One region of the Streptomyces sp. NPDC049585 genome, then DNA from elsewhere that is predicted to be linked to it. Evidence: riboswitches for the same ligand, from Rfam matches in the RefSeq annotation. Region 1 holds a riboswitch; each other region holds the start of a gene.
What was found. Region 1 has a riboswitch for thiamine pyrophosphate ahead of thiO (glycine oxidase ThiO). Riboswitches for the same ligand answer to the same signal wherever they lie in the genome.

Region 2: it holds a riboswitch for thiamine pyrophosphate, as region 1 does, so the genes downstream of both, thiC (phosphomethylpyrimidine synthase ThiC) here and thiO (glycine oxidase ThiO) in region 1, are expected to answer to the same signal.
Region 3: it holds a riboswitch for thiamine pyrophosphate, as region 1 does, so the genes downstream of both, AB0K17_RS19045 (thiamine ABC transporter substrate-binding protein) here and thiO (glycine oxidase ThiO) in region 1, are expected to answer to the same signal.

The regions. Positions count from the first base shown of each region.
Region 1 is NZ_JBFAPE010000032.1:43,617-48,665, reverse strand. Features, by position in the region: gene AB0K17_RS25600 (thiazole synthase) at 1-413, opposite strand, end outside; gene thiS (sulfur carrier protein ThiS) at 419-628, opposite strand; gene thiO (glycine oxidase ThiO) at 625-1,803, opposite strand; TPP riboswitch at 1,801-1,912, opposite strand; gene AB0K17_RS25585 (FAD-dependent oxidoreductase) at 2,101-3,294, shown strand; gene AB0K17_RS25580 (Rv2175c family DNA-binding protein) at 3,371-3,736, shown strand; gene thiE (thiamine phosphate synthase) at 3,853-4,509, shown strand; gene metF (methylenetetrahydrofolate reductase [NAD(P)H]) at 4,629-5,049, shown strand, end outside.
Region 2 is NZ_JBFAPE010000002.1:215,049-220,097, reverse strand. Features, by position in the region: gene AB0K17_RS03335 (hypothetical protein) at 1-203, shown strand, start outside; gene thiC (phosphomethylpyrimidine synthase ThiC) at 494-2,254, opposite strand; TPP riboswitch at 2,249-2,402, opposite strand; gene AB0K17_RS03325 (YibE/F family protein) at 2,464-3,912, shown strand; gene AB0K17_RS03320 (SsgA family sporulation/cell division regulator) at 3,921-4,367, opposite strand; gene AB0K17_RS03315 (DUF5326 family protein) at 4,794-5,012, opposite strand.
Region 3 is NZ_JBFAPE010000017.1:99,873-104,921, forward strand. Features, by position in the region: gene AB0K17_RS19040 (iron ABC transporter permease) at 1-760, opposite strand, end outside; gene AB0K17_RS19045 (thiamine ABC transporter substrate-binding protein) at 826-1,929, opposite strand; TPP riboswitch at 1,925-2,030, opposite strand; gene rlmN (23S rRNA (adenine(2503)-C(2))-methyltransferase RlmN) at 2,113-3,219, opposite strand; gene AB0K17_RS19055 (phosphatidate cytidylyltransferase) at 3,318-4,445, opposite strand; gene frr (ribosome recycling factor) at 4,445-5,002, opposite strand.

The DNA.
Region 1 (5,049 bases):
ACGGGGTCGTCGTTGGTGTAGGGCAGCACGGTGAAGCCGTCGTCGACGAGGATCTCGGCGGCGTCCAGGAGTTCGATGGGGTCGGGCAGGAGGGTGCGCTCGTCGGCGATGACCTCCAGTTTGACCCAGTCGGTGCCCAGGGCCTCGCGGGCGAGGCGGGCGGTGAGGACGGCCTCGCCGGCGGTGAAGCAGCCGGCGGTGTTGGGCAGGACGCGGATGTCGTGCTTCTCCAGGACGGAGAGGACCGAGCCGCGGACGGTGGCGTCCAGGCGGCGCATCGCGACGGTGGTCAGTTCGGTGCCGGAGGCCAGGAGGGCGCGTTCGAGGACCTCCAGGCTGGGGGCGCCACCGGTGCCCATGATGAGGCGGGAGGTGAAGGTGGTGTCGGCGATGGTGAGCAGGTCGTCCGCCATGGGGGTCAGCCTCCCTGGACCGCGGTGAGGACCTCGACGCGGTCGCCCTCGCCGAGGGTGGTCTGCGGCCACTGGCCGCGCGGTACGACGGCCTCGTTGACGGCGGCGGCGACACCGCTGTGCGCCGCGGTGAGGGTGGCCACCAGGCCGTCGAGGGTGGTGCCGGCCGGGACGGCCCGGCGCTCGCCGTTGACGCTGATGACGTGGGTGGTCATGCGGGCTGCTCCTGGAGTGCGGGGGTGAAGCGGAGGGGGGAGAAGGGGCGGGCCTCCGCGGGCAGCCGTCCCTCGGTGAGGACCTCGGCCATGACGTCGCCGGTGACGGGGGTGAGCAGGACGCCGTTGCGGTGGTGACCGGTGGCGAGGTGCAGGCCGGGCAGGGCGGTGGGGCCGAGCAGCGGGGCGTTGTCGGGGGAGCCGGGGCGCAGCCCGGCGAGGGTCTCCACCAGGGGCAGCTCGGTGATGCCGGGCACCAGTTCGTGGGCGTCGCGCAGCAGTTCGTAGACGCCGCCGGCGGTGACGGTGGTGTCCCAGCCCTGTTCCTCGGTGGTGGCGCCGACGACGAGCTCGCCGTTCTCGCGCGGGACGAGGTAGACGTGCCCGCCGCGCACCACGGCCCGTACGGTGCGGGAGAGGAACGGCCGGTACGGGCCGGGTATGCGCAGCCGCAGCACCTGGCCCTTGACGGGCCGTACGGGGGGCAGGACCTCCTCGGGCAGGCCGGCGAGGCGGCCGCTGTGGCTGCCGGCGGCCAGCACCGTCCGTTCGGCGGCGACACGAGTGCCGTCGGCGAGCTCGGCGCCGGTGGCCCGGCCGCCGGCGAGCAGGGCCCGCACGGCGGGGGAGCGGTGGAAGGTCACCCCGGCCCGCTCGCAGGCGACGAGCAGGGCGCCGGCCAGGCGCCGGGGGTCGGTCTGGTGGTCGCCGTCGACCCGCAGGCCGCCCTGGACGGCGGGGGCGAGCATCGGTTCGAGCCGGCGGCACTCGCGCCCGGACAGCCACTGGGAGTCCAGGCCGCAGCGCTGCTGGAGGGCGTGCAGTTCCTTCAGGTGGGCCCGGTCGTCGGCGTCGAGCGCGACGGCGAGGGTGCCGCAGGCGCGGTAGCCGGTGTCGAGGCCGGTGGCCTCGTGCAGTTCCGCGGTGAAGGCCGGGTAGCGGCGGGCGGAGGCGAGGTTGAGGGCGAGCAGCGTCTCCTCGCCGTAGTGCAGTTCGGTGACGGCGGCGAGCATGCCGGCGGCCACGCGTGCCGCGCCGCCGCCGGGCTCCGGGTCGGCCACGACCGTGGTGAGGCCGCGCTGTGCGGCGCGCCAGGCCGTGACCAGGCCGATGATTCCGCCGCCGACGACCAGGACGTCGCAGGACGTGTCGGACGTGCCGTTCGCAGCGTGCATGGGCGTCCAGCCCCTCCCTTCGCCGGCATGACCCGGATCAGGTTCGTACGGTCGGAGGCCGTCCAGCCTCCCTCTCAGCCCGGTGCGCCGGGCTCCCGCGAGTGCTTGCAGCCTGCCACCCTAGTACGGGCCGCGGGCCACCCGGAAGGCAGCGGTGCGCCCGGCGGGGGTGACGCTGTGTCAGAGGTCTCGCCGGCGGATGCTCCGGCGCGCGCGGCCCGCGGGCCTAGAGTTGATCGGGTGAGCGAGCAGACGAACACCTCCGGTGACCGCCGCGTCGTCATCGTCGGAGCGGGCATGGCGGGCGTGCAGACCGCCGTGGCCCTGCGCGAACAGGGCTGGACCGGCAGCATCACGCTGCTGGGTGCCGAGCCCCACCCGCCCTACGACCGCCCCCCGCTGTCCAAGGCCGTGCTGCTGGGCACCGCCGAGGACTCCGCCTTCGCCGTGGACTTCGGCTCGCTCGGCATCGACGTGCGCCTGGGCACCGGGGCCACCGGGCTGCGCGCCGAGGAGCGCACGGTGCTCACCCCGGCGGGAGAGGTGCCCTACGACATCCTGGTCATCGCCACCGGCGCCGAGGCGGTGGCCCTGCCCGGCAGCGAGGACGTGCCGGGTGTGCACGTCCTGCGTACCTTCGACGACGCGGCCCTGCTGCGCCCGCTGCTGACCGAGCGGCGCCGCTTCGTCGCGGTGGGGGCGGGCTGGATCGGCGCGGAGTTCGCCACGGCCGCCCGCGAGGCGGGCTGCGAGGTGACGGTGGTGGAGGCCGCCGGCCAGGTGCTGCCGGGGGCGCTGCCGTCGGAGGTCGCGGCGCCCATGGCCGCCTGGTACGAGGAGAGCGGCGTGCGGCTGCTGACCGGTACGCCGGTGACGGCCGTGGAGGCCGGCGCGGTCGTCCTCGCCGACGGCACGCGGCTGCCCGCCGACGCGGTGGTCGTGGGCATCGGCGCCCGGCCGGCCACCGGCTGGCTGGCGGGCTCGGGCGTCGAGCTCGCCGAGGACCGCTCGGTGCGCGCCGACGACCGGCTGCGCACCTCGCTGCCCGGCGTGTACGCGGTCGGCGACTGCGCCTCCTTCCCCTCCGCCCGCTACGGCGAGCGGCTGATGGTGCACCACTGGGACAACGCCCTGCAGGGCCCGCGGACGGTGGCCGCGAACATCGTCCACGGCCCCGAGGAGAGCCCGGTCTACGACCCGGTGCCCTACTTCTGGTCCGAGCAGTTCGGGCGCTTCGTGCAGTACGCCGGGCACCGCGCGCCCGGTGACGAGCTGCTGTGGCGCGGCGACCCGCAGGGCGCGGCCTGGACGGTGTGCTGGCTGCGCGGGGACGTCCTGGTGGCCCTGCTGGCCGTGGGGCGGCCGCGCGACCTGGCCCAGGGGCGCAGGCTCGTCGAGCAGGGCGCCGCCCTGGACCGGGAGAAGGCGCGGGACGCCGCGGTGCCCCTGAAGGCGGCCGTGCTGACCCCTGCGGGACGGCCGGTGGAGTGACCTGCGGGCGACTTGTGGCCCCGGCTCGGGTCAACCCGGCTACCGGCTGTCAGTCCCGGATGGCAGGCTTGTCCCTGTGACCGAGATTGACACGAAGATCGATGCTCTCGTTCCTGCCTGGCTCAACCTCCCCGACATCGCCGAGAAGCTCGGTGTCGAGGTGACGCGCGTGCGGCAGCTGGTGAAGGAAGGCCAGCTGATCGCCGTCCGCCGGGGCGAGAACCGAGTGCTCATGGTGCCCGCCGCCTTCATCGGCGAGGGCAAGGTGGTCAAGGGCCTCGCCGGGACCTTGACGCTGCTGCGGGACGACGGCTTCAGCGACGAGGAGATGCTGGAGTGGCTCTTCACCCCCGACCCGACCCTGCCGGGCACCCCGGCCGACGCGCTGCGGGAGAATCGCGGCACGGAGGTCAAGCGCCGCGCCCAGGCGCTGGCCGTCTGAGCCGGCACCAGCAGTACGACCTGCATCACCAGAACCACTGAAACCGTCCGGTTGTACGGGCCCGGGGCAGCGCGCCCCGGGCCCGTACCGCCGCCGACCCGGGGGAGCCACCGCCCATGTCCGTCGCCGCAGCACGCGAGCGGCTCGCGAACGCCCGGCTGTACCTGTGCACGGACGCCCGCAAGCGCCAGGGCGACCTGCCGGAGTTCCTCGACGCCGTCCTCTCCTCGGGAGTGGACGCGATCCAGCTGCGCGACAAGGGCATGGAGGCCGGCGAGGAGCTCGAGCACCTCGCCCTCTTCGCCGAGGCGGCGCGCCGGCACGGCCGGCTGCTGGCCGTCAACGACCGCGCCGACGTCGCGCACGCGGCCGGCTCGGACATCCTGCACCTGGGCCAGGGCGACCTGCCGGTGCCCGCGGCCCGGGCGATCCTGGGGCCCGACGTGCTCATCGGCCGCTCCACGCACGCCGAGGCCGAGGTCGAGGCGGCCGTGGCCGAGCCCGGCGTGGACTACTTCTGCACCGGCCCCTGCTGGCCCACCCCGACCAAGCCCGGCCGCCATGCCCCGGGCCTGTCCCTGGTCCGCCACGCGGCGGCGCTGAAGCCCGAGCGGCCCTGGTTCGCCATCGGCGGCATCGACGCGGGCAACCTGGAGCAGGTGCTCGATGCCGGCGCCCGGCGGGTCGTCGTGGTACGGGCGATCACCGAGGCGGACGACCCGGGTGCGGCCACCGCCGACCTCGCCCGGCGCCTTCGCGCCTACGACCTGTGACCGTTTCCCGGTACGCCGTCTGTCCACGTACTGGGACGATTGACGGATCACCATCGGCGAATCGGACATAAAGCCGAACTCGGTTGGGGTCGGGTCGGAACGCGGGTTAACTTGCCGGTATGGCCCTTGGCACAGCGTCCACCAGGACGGACCACGCGCCCACCATCCGTGAGCTGCTCGCCTCGGGCGAGCGTTCGTACTCCTTCGAGTTCGCCGCGCCCCGCTCGGAAAAGGGCGAGCGGACGCTGTGGAACGCCATTCGGCGCATCGAAGCGGTGGCACCCACCTTCGTCTCCGTGACCTACGGCGCCGGCGGCTCCTCGCGCGAGGGCACCGTCCGGGCCACTGAGCGCATCGCCACCGACACCACCCTCACCCCCGTCGCCCACCTGACGGCCGTCAACCACTCGGTCGCCGAGCTGCGCAATGTCATCGGGCAGTACGCGGACGTGGGCATCCGCAACATGCTCGCCCTGCGCGGCGATCCGCCCGGCGACCCCATGGGCGAGTGGGTGCGCCACCCCCAGGGCGTGCGCTACG
Region 2 (5,049 bases), on a different contig from region 1:
GGCAGGCCGTGCTGCACCGCGGCCTGCTGCCGTTCCTGAGAGAGGCACTGATCAACACGGGCGCGCCGGCCCGCCGTTCGTACACGAACGGCAGCGGCCCGCCCGGCGGGACGGGCCGCACGCCGCGGTTGGGCTACTCCGCGCCGGGTTTCACGAGCCCGGAGCAGGGCGGTGACGGGGCGCCCCGTCAGGGCGCCCCATAGGGGCGCCGCCCCAGGCCGCGTCCGGCGGATGTTCGTCAGGCGCCACCAAGGCGCCCCGTAGGGGCGCGGGGCGGTGTCGATCTGCGGCTGCCGCCGCGTGGCGCGATCAACCACGGACGGCCCGCAGCTGACACGCCACTGCGGGCGCGTCGTGGCTTGTCGCGCAGTTCCCCGCGCCCCTTACGGGGCCTGCCTGATCCGCCGGATACGCCTGGCCGTCGGTGGCCGATCGCGCCCACGCGGCGGCAGCCGCACATCGACACCGCCCCGCGCCCCTATGGGGCGCTGCCCTAGTCGGCGATCGGGAGGTAGACGCGGTTGCCGGAGGCGGCGAATTCGCGGGCCTTCTGGGCCATTCCCTCGTCGGGGTCGACGGCCAGGTCGCCGCCGTGCTCGCGGCGAATGTCCTGGGAGATCTTCATCGAACAGAACTTCGGTCCGCACATCGAGCAGAAGTGCGCCGTCTTCGCGGGTTCGGCCGGCAGCGTCTCGTCGTGGAAGGCGCGGGCGGTGTCCGGGTCGAGGGCCAGGTTGAACTGGTCCTCCCAGCGGAATTCGAAACGCGCGTCCGACAGCGCGTCGTCCCACTCCTGGGCGCCCGGGTGGCCCTTGGCGAGGTCCGCCGCATGGGCCGCGATCTTGTAGGTGATGACGCCGGTCTTCACGTCGTCGCGGTCCGGCAGGCCGAGGTGCTCCTTGGGCGTGACGTAGCAGAGCATCGCCGTGCCCCACCAGGCGATCATCGCCGCACCGATGCCGGAGGTGATGTGGTCGTACGCCGGTGCGACGTCGGTCGTCAGCGGACCGAGGGTGTAGAACGGCGCCTCCTCGCAGATCTCCTGCTGAAGGTCGATGTTCTCCTTGATCTTGTGCATCGGGACATGGCCCGGGCCCTCGATCATCGTCTGCACGTTGTGCCGCTTGGCGATCGAGTTGAGCTCGCCCAGCGTCCGCAGCTCGGCGAACTGGGCCTCGTCGTTCGCATCCGCGATCGAACCGGGGCGCAGGCCGTCGCCCAGGGAGAACGTCACGTCGTACGAGGCGAGGATCTCGCAGAGCTCCTCGAAGTTCTCGTAGAGGAACGACTCCTTGTGGTGCGCCAGGCACCAGGCCGCCATGATCGAGCCGCCGCGCGAGACGATGCCGGTCTTGCGGCGGGCGGTCAGCGGGACGTAGCGCAGCAGCACGCCGGCGTGGACGGTCATGTAGTCGACGCCCTGCTCGGCCTGCTCGATGACGGTGTCCTTGTAGATCTCCCAGGTGAGCTCCTCGGCCTTGCCGTCCACCTTCTCCAGCGCCTGGTAGAGCGGGACGGTGCCGATCGGCACGGGGGAGTTGCGCAGCACCCACTCGCGGGTGGTGTGGATGTTGCGGCCGGTGGAGAGGTCCATGACCGTGTCGGCGCCCCAGCGGGTGGCCCAGGTCATCTTCTCCACCTCCTCCTCGATGGAGGAGGTGACGGCGGAGTTGCCGATGTTGGCGTTCACCTTCACCAGGAACTTCTTGCCGATGATCATCGGCTCGATCTCCGGGTGGTTGACGTTGGCCGGCAGCACGGCGCGGCCCGCGGCGATCTCCTCGCGGACGGTCTCCGGGGAGACGCCCTCGCGCAGCGCCACGTACTCCATCTCGGCGGTGATCTCCCCGCGCCGGGCGTACGCGAGCTGGGTGACCGCCCCTCCGTCGCGGCCCCGGCGGGGCTGGCGGGGGCGGCCGGGGAAGACGGCGTCGAGGTTGCGCAGGCCCCCGCGCGGGGCGGTGTGCCTGATGCCGTCGTCCTCCGGGCGCACCGGCCGCCCGGCGTACTCCTCGGTGTCGCCGCGGGCGATGATCCAGTTCTCCCGGAGCGGGGCGAGGCCCCGTCGTACGTCCGTTACGACGGACGCATCGGTGTACGGGCCGGACGTGTCGTAGAGGCGGACGTCCTGCCCGTTGGTGAGGTGCACCCGTCGCACCGGAACGCGGATGTCCGGACGCGAGCCCGTCACATAGTCCTTGTGCCAGCCGATCTCGCGACCGGTTCCGGACGTGCGTGCATCCTGCGAGGTCATATGACCGTAACTCCCTACGCCGGCATTACCCGGTAACAGGTTCGGCGGTCGGCGCAGCGGCTTTCGCACCCATGTCCGGTTCGAACATGTCCAGTGCGAAGGTCAGCGCCCTCTCAGCCCGGTGCTCCGAGCTCCCGCGATTGCAAAGGTGGCACCACGCTAGCGCCTCCCGCGCCCGGAGGGCCAGGGGGGCTTGTCATCATCGACGGGTGACCCCCACGCATCCTTCCCCCCACTCGCACGCCCCCCACGACCCCGACCACGCCCGTGCGCCCGCCCCCGACGGTCCTGCGCACGGAGATGGGCACGGAGATGGGCACGGGCATGGCCACGGACGACGGCAGAACCATGGACACAGCCATGGGCACGGCCACAGCCATGCCCATGCGCACGGTCCCGCGACGCCCGTCTCGGGTCATCTGCGCAAGGTCATCGCGGCCGTACTCATCCCCTTCGCCGCCGCGGTGGCCGCCGGGCTGATCGTGCTGTGGCCCGGCGGCACCCCGCCGCACCAGCACACCGGCGTCGGCATGGACCAGCAGACGCAGTCGGGGCGGGTGACGGCCGTCAAGGAGTACTCCTGCCCGGCCTCCGGCGGGTTCGGCGGCCCGCAGCAGCAGCCGCAGCAGGGCGCCCCGTCGGCGCCGCCGCCGGCGCAGGGCACCTGCCAGAAGGCCACCGTCGAGGTGACCTCGGGACCGGACAAGGGCACCACGTTCACCGAGCAGGTGCAGCCCGGCTCCTCGCGCCACTACTCCTCCGGGCAGAAGGTGGTCCTCGCCTACGCCCCGAAGGCCCCGGAGAACCTGCGCTATTCGGTCACGGACGTCGACCGCGACCTGCCGATGGGGCTGCTCGCGGGCGTCTTCGCGGTCGCCGTCGTGGCCGTCGGCCGGTTGCGCGGCGTCTTCGCGCTCGTCGCGCTGGTGATCAGTTTCGGGGTGCTGACGCTGTTCATCCTGCCGGCGATCCTGCAGGGCTCGGACCCGCTGGTCGTCGCGGTGGTGGGCGGCGGCGCGATCATGCTGATCGCGCTCTACATGTGCCACGGGCTCAACGCCCGCACATCCGTCGCGGTCCTGGGCACGCTCACCTCCCTGCTGGTCATCGGCCTGCTGGGGTCGCTGTTCACCTCGTGGGCCCATCTGACGGGCAACACCGACGACCAGACCGGGCTCGTGCACGGCCTCTACCCGCAGATCGAGATACGGGGTCTGCTGCTCGCCGGGATCATCATCGGTTCGCTGGGCGTGCTCGACGACGTCACGGTCACCCAGACGTCGGCGGTGTGGGAGCTCAAGGAAGCGGACCCGGCGGCCACTTGGCGCCGGCTGTACGGACAGGCGATGCGCATCGGACGCGACCACATCGCCTCGGTGGTCAACACGCTCGTGCTGGCCTACGCGGGTGCGTCGCTGCCGCTGATGCTGTTGTTCACCATCGCGGACCGGGGGGTGGGCACGGTGGCGACGAGCGAGGTCGTCGCGGAGGAGATCGTACGGACCCTGGTGGGCAGCATCGGCCTGGTGGCCTCGGTGCCGGTGACCACGCTGCTGGCCGCGCTCGTGGTGAGCGCCGACCGGCCCGGCGCCGCGGGGGGCGGCAGGGGGACGGGGCGGCCCAGGTCGCGCGGTGGCAGGCGCCGCCGGGCGAGGTGAGGCCCCGGCTAACCGGCGTTCTGCCCCTCGGGGTTGCCGGCCAGGATGCTGTCGAGGGCCGCGGCGAGCTCGTAGTCGAAGTCGGCGACCGTGTGCTCCTCGCCGAGGGGGGCGATGCGGTCGGTCCGGTCGAGGAAGGCCACCAGCGGGGCGGCCCCGGCCCGGAACAGCGCGCCCTCGCCGCCCACTTGCAGCCGGATGAAGACGTCGGACAGGTGCTGCGAGGAGGCGGGGGCGATGTGCACGTCGCCCTCGCCGGAGGGCTGACTGAGCCCGTCCAGCAGCAGCTCCCGGGCGAAGGCCCAGGTCACCGGCGCGTCGCCGGGGAGGTGGAAGGTGAACTTCACCGCGTAGGGGTCGCTGCTGTCGTAGCCCAGCTCCACCGGGATCCGGAAGGACAGCTCCTCGGAGACGAGGAACGTCATGACCACTTCTGCCTGAACTGTGTCGCGCATCGCCCAATGCCCCGTCTTCGTCGGTTTGGCAGGGATTGGAGCCTGGTGGCCCCAATGACGCCATAGTCTGACAAGAACGCCCAGTGGATCACAAGGAGTGATTTTCCAGTTACTCATGGAGACCGAGGGTGAGCATACGAGCTCTCCGACTCTGGAGCGTAGCGACTCGACTACTCCACGGAGTCGTAACGTGGGATTTGATGGCACGGACCGGCCGAGAACTGGCCAAAGTGGCGCGAGAGGGCACGGATTTCCGTGGGGGCGGTCTCCGGAGCGTTCAGGTTGACGGAGGAAAGTTGACGGCGGAGATAACTCCCCGCCGTCCGTTTCGTTGAGCCGGTGGAGCGGACACCGGACGGTGGCGTGGGCGACGCCCCCTGCCCGGTGGGCGTTCCGAGCGCCCCCGCGCGCCCGGAACCCCCGGCCCTACCAGTCGCCCCTCGACGACGAGGACGACGTGAACTTCTTGACCAGGAAGATCAGGCCGCCGACCAGGGCCACCAGCAGCAGGACCTTGAAGAGCAGGTTGATGACAAAACCGAGCAGGCTCAGGATCAGGCCGCCGAAGACCAGCACCACGAGAGCCGGCAGCACGACCAGCGTCACCCACCACGGCAGTCCCGCGAAAAATCCCTTCTCCGACATCTCAACCCCTGCTCTCGACTTCGTGCGCGTATTCCCG
Region 3 (5,049 bases), on a different contig from region 1:
CACGCCGCCGTACGGTGCGCGCGTGCACGAGGAGCAGCACGGCGACGGCCAGGAACTGCAGCAGCGTGAGCACGGCGGCGGTGGGCAGGTCGAGCAGCTGCGCCGTCTGCTGGTAGATCTCCACTTCCAGCGTGGCGTAGCGCGGGCCGCCGAGGATCTGCACGACGCCGAAGGAGGTGAAGGTGAACAGGAAGACCATGAGCGCCGCGGCGGCCACGGCCGGGGCGAGGGCGGGCAGGGTGCTCCGCCGCCAGGCGGTGAAGCGGCCGGCGCCGAGGACACGGGCGGCTTCTTCCTGGCGCGGGTCGAGCTGGGCCCACAGTCCGCCGACGGTGCGGACGACGACGGCGTAGTTGAAGAAGACGTGGGCGAGCAGGATCGCCCAGACCGTGGTGTCCAGGCGGACGCCCCACAGCTCGTCCAGCAGTCCGCCGCGGCCGAGCAGGGCGAGGAAGGCGGAGCCGGCGACGACGGTCGGCAGGACGAAGGGGATGGTGACCACGGCGCGCAGCAGCCGTTTACCGGGGAAGTCGAAGCGTGCGAAGACGTACGCGCCGGGGAGCGCGAGCAGCAGCGTGAGCGCCGTGGAGGCGGCGGCCTGCCAGGTGGTGAACCACAGGACGTGGCCGGTGGCGGGGTCGCCGAGCACCTCGCCGATGCGGGCGAGCTGCCACTGGTCGCCGTCCTTCAGGCCACGGACGACGATGGCGGCGACGGGGTAGGCGAAGAAGATCCCGAAGAAGGCGAGCGGCCCGGCCATCAGGGCCAGGCGCGTCGCCGTCCGCCGGGCGCCGCCGCGCGGGGCGGCACCCGGGGGTGCGTCGGTCACTTCAGGACGAGCGAGGACCACGTCTTGATCCACTGGTCACGGTGCTGCGCGATGCGCTGGGGGTCGAGCGTCGCCGGCTGCGTGATCTTCGCGCCGTACTTGGTGAACAGCTCGGGGACGCGCGCGTCCCGGTTGGCGGGGTTGACGAACATCTGCAGCGGCATGTCCTCCTGGAAGGTCTTGCCGACCAGGAAGTCGATCAGGGCCTTGCCGCCCTCGGTGTTCTTCGCCCCGCTCAGCAGGCCGGCGTACTCGACCTGCCGGAAGCAGGTGCCGGTCGCCACGCCGGTGGGCGCCTCGGCCGGCTCGGGCGTGACGCCCATCACCTCGGCGGGCGGGCTGGAGGCGTAGGAGACGACGAGCGGCCGGTCGCCCTTGGCCTTCCTGCCGGCGGCGGAGCCGGAGAAGCGGGTGTTGTACGCCTGCTCCCAGCCGTCGACGACCTCGACGCCGTTGTCCTTGAGCTTCTTCCAGTAGTCCTGCCAGCCGTTCTCGCCGAAGGCGGCGACGGTGCCGAGCTGGAAGGCGAGGCCGGGCGAGGAGGTGGCGACGTTCTCGGTCACCAGGAGGTTCTTGTACTCCGGCTTGACCAGGTCGGCGAAGGTCTGCGGCGGCGCGAGCTTCTTGTCGGCGAAGTAGGCGCGGTCGTAGTTGACGCAGATGTCGCCGTAGTCGATCGGGGTAACGCGGTCCTTGGTGTCGCTGCGCAGCTCGGCGGGGACGCGGTCCGCGCCCTTGGCCCGGTAGGGCGTGAACAGGCCCTTGTCGAGCGCACGCGAGAGCAGGGTGTTGTCGACGCCGAAGAAGACGTCGCCCTGGGGGTGGCTCTTGGAGAGGATGGCCTGGTTGACGGCCGCACCGGCGTCACCGCCCTTGATCACCTGGACCTTGTAGCCGGTCTGCGCGGTGAACTGCTTCAGGACCGCATCGGAGGCCACGAACGAGTCGTGGGAGACGAGCCGGACGGTCTTGTCGCCGGAACCGCTGCTGCCGGAGCCCGACCCGGAGCCGGAGTCCGAGCTGCCGCAGGCGGCGAGGACGGGCAGGCCGAGGGCCACGGCGGCCGTCGCCACGACGGCACGCCGAAGGATGGTGTTCATGGTGGTGCTGACTCCCTACGCCGGTACTAACCGGATCAGGTCCGAGGGTCTGCGGGCCGTGCCGCACTCTCAGCGCTCGCTGCGCTCCCCTGTCGGAATGTTCATTTGTGCGAAGTCACGCGACATTGCGCGAAGGAACCGTACCAGGGCGGCCGCGGGCCCCTGCGGGCCCGCGGCGGCCGCTCAGCGCTCGGCGGCGGCCAGCTGGCCGCAGGCTCCGTCGATCTCCTGGCCGCGGGTGTCGCGGATGGTGACGGGCACGCCGTGGGCGGCGATCGCCTCGACGAAGGCCCGCTCGTCCTCCGGGCGGGAGGCCGTCCACTTCGAGCCCGGGGTGGGGTTGAGCGGGATGAGGTTGACGTGCACCCGCCGGCCCTTGAGCAGCCGGCCCAGCAGGTCACCGCGCCAGGCCTGGTCGTTGATGTCCCGGATGAGGGCGTACTCGATGGAGATCCGGCGCCCGGACTTCTCCGCGTACTCCCAGGCGGCGTCGAGGACCTCGCGGACCTTCCAGCGGGTGTTGACCGGCACCAGGGTGTCGCGCAGCTCGTCGTCGGGGGCATGCAGCGAGACCGCGAGACGGCACTTGAAGCCCTCGTCCGCGAATCGCAGCATCGCCGGGACCAGGCCCACGGTTGAGACCGTGATGCCGCGCTGGGACAGGCCCAGGCCGTCCGGCTCGGGGTCGGTCAGCCGGCGGATGGCGCCGACGACGCGCTTGTAGTTGGCCAGCGGCTCGCCCATGCCCATGAAGACGATGTTGGACAGGCGCGCAGGGCCTCCCGGCACCTCGCCGTCGCGCAGCGCGCGCATGCCGTCGACGATCTGGTGCACGATCTCGGCCGTCGACAGGTTGCGCTCCAGACCGGCCTGGCCGGTGGCGCAGAACGGGCAGTTCATGCCGCAGCCGGCCTGGGAGCTGATGCACATCGTCACCCGGTCCGGGTAGCGCATCAGCACCGACTCGACGAGCTTGCCGTCGTGCAGGCGCCACAGGGTCTTGCGGGTGGTGTCGTCGTCGCACGAGACGTGGCGCACCACGCTCATCAGCTCCGGCAGCAGCTCCTCGGCCAGCTTGGTGCGGGCCGCGGCCGGAATGTCCGTCCACGCCTCGGGCTGGTGCGCGTACCGCGCGAAGTAGTGCTGGGACAGCTGCTTGGCGCGGAACGGCTTCTCGCCGATCGCGGCCACGGCCTCGCGGCGCTCGGCGGGCGAGAGGTCGGCGAGGTGCCGCGGCGGCAGCTTGGCTCCGCGCGGGGCGACGAAAGTGAGTTCTCCGGGCTTAGGCATGGTCCTACCAGTGTCGCAGACGCGGCGAGGGGGCCCGCCGTCCTGTGGACGACGGGCCCCCTCGCAGTGAAGACGCAGGTCAGAGCGGCCTTAAAGGATCAGCCGGCCCCGACGAAGGCCACCATCAGCAGCCAGACCACCGGAGCGGTCGGCAGGAGCGAGTCCAGCCGGTCCATGATCCCGCCGTGGCCGGGGAGCAGGGCGCCCATGTCCTTGATGCCCAGGTCCCGCTTGATCATGGATTCGCCGAGATCGCCCAGGGTGGCGCTGACGGCGACCGCCAGGCCCAGCAGCAGGCCCTGCCACCAGACGCCGTCGTCGATGAGGAACTGCATGCACAGCGCGCCCGCCACCATGGCGAAGAGCACCGCGCCGAGAAGGCCCTCGCGGGTCTTGCCGGGGCTGATGCGCGGGGCGAGCTTGTGCTTGCCGAACCGCCAGCCCACCGCGTACGCCCCGGTGTCGCTGACGACGGTCAGGATCAGGAAGGTCAGCACCCGCCAGGCGCCGTCCTGCGCGGCCAGCATCAACGCCACGAAGGTGGCGAGGAAGGGCACGTAGAACGCCGCGAAGATGCCGGCGGTGACGTCCTTGAGGTAGTCGTCCGGCGTCTCCGTCATCCGCCACACCAGCACGGCGAGCGCGGTGAAGGCCATGGCCACCCACGCGCCCTCCGCGCCGCTCACGTACCCCGCCACGGTCATCGCGGTGCCGCCGATCGCCAGCGGCACCAGGGGGGCCCGGATGCCCTTGCGCTCGGCGAGGCGGGAGGTCAGCTCCCACAGCCCGACCACCACGGCGATCACGACGACGCCGAGGAAGACGGGCTTGTAGATGAACAGGGAGGCGAGGATGACAGCACCGAGGCCGACGCCCACCCCTATCGCCGCGCGCAGGTCCCGGCCGGCGCTCTTCTTCGCCTTGGGTGCCTGGGGGGCGGGCTCGTGCGGCCGGATGGCGTGCTCCCCTGTGTCACGGTGATCGCGTTCGTCGCGGAACAGGGGGCCGCCGAGGTGCGGGGCCCCCTGATCACGGTCGGCATCGTCGTCCTGGTATCCGCCTTCTCCGGGCACAATGGGCATGGGGCGAGTCTGCGCCGCGGCGCCCATGTCGTGCACAGGACCCGCCGGGAGACCGTCCTCCCAGCGGGTGCCGGGAGGGGGTCCGGCGTCGGTGGCCCCCCAGTGACCGGGGCGCGGCGGGGCTCCCCAGGATGCGTCGTTCATCAGACCTCGAGGAGCTCGGCTTCCTTGTGCTTGAGCAGCTCGTCCACCTGCGCGACGTACTTCGCGGTGGTGTCGTCGAGCTCCTTCTCGGCACGGCGGACGTCGTCCTCGCCGGACTCCTTGTCCTTGACCAGCTTGTCGAGGGCGTCCTTGGCCTTGCGGCGCACGGAACGGATCGAGACCTTGGAGTCCTCGGCCTTGGTCTTGGCGACCTTGACGTAATCCCGGCGGCGCTCCTCCGTGAGCTCGGGGAACGTCACTCGGATGATGTTGCCGTCGTTGCTCGGGTTGACGCCGAGGTCCGAGTCGCGGATCGCCTGCTCGATGTTGCGCAGCGCGGTCTTGTCGAACGGGGTGACGACGGCCATGCGCGGCTCCGGCACCGAGAACGACGCCAGCTGGTTGATGGGCGTCAGCGCACCGTAGTAGTCGGCCACGATCTTGTTGAACATCGCCGGGTGCGCACGCCCGGTGCGGATCGCCGCGAAGTCCTCCTTGGCGACCACGACGGCCTTCTCCATCTTCTCCTCGGCCTCGAGGAGGATCTCTTCGATCACCACTTGCTCCTGGTGTTATCAGTAAGCAGAGCCTCGCCCCTGCGCGC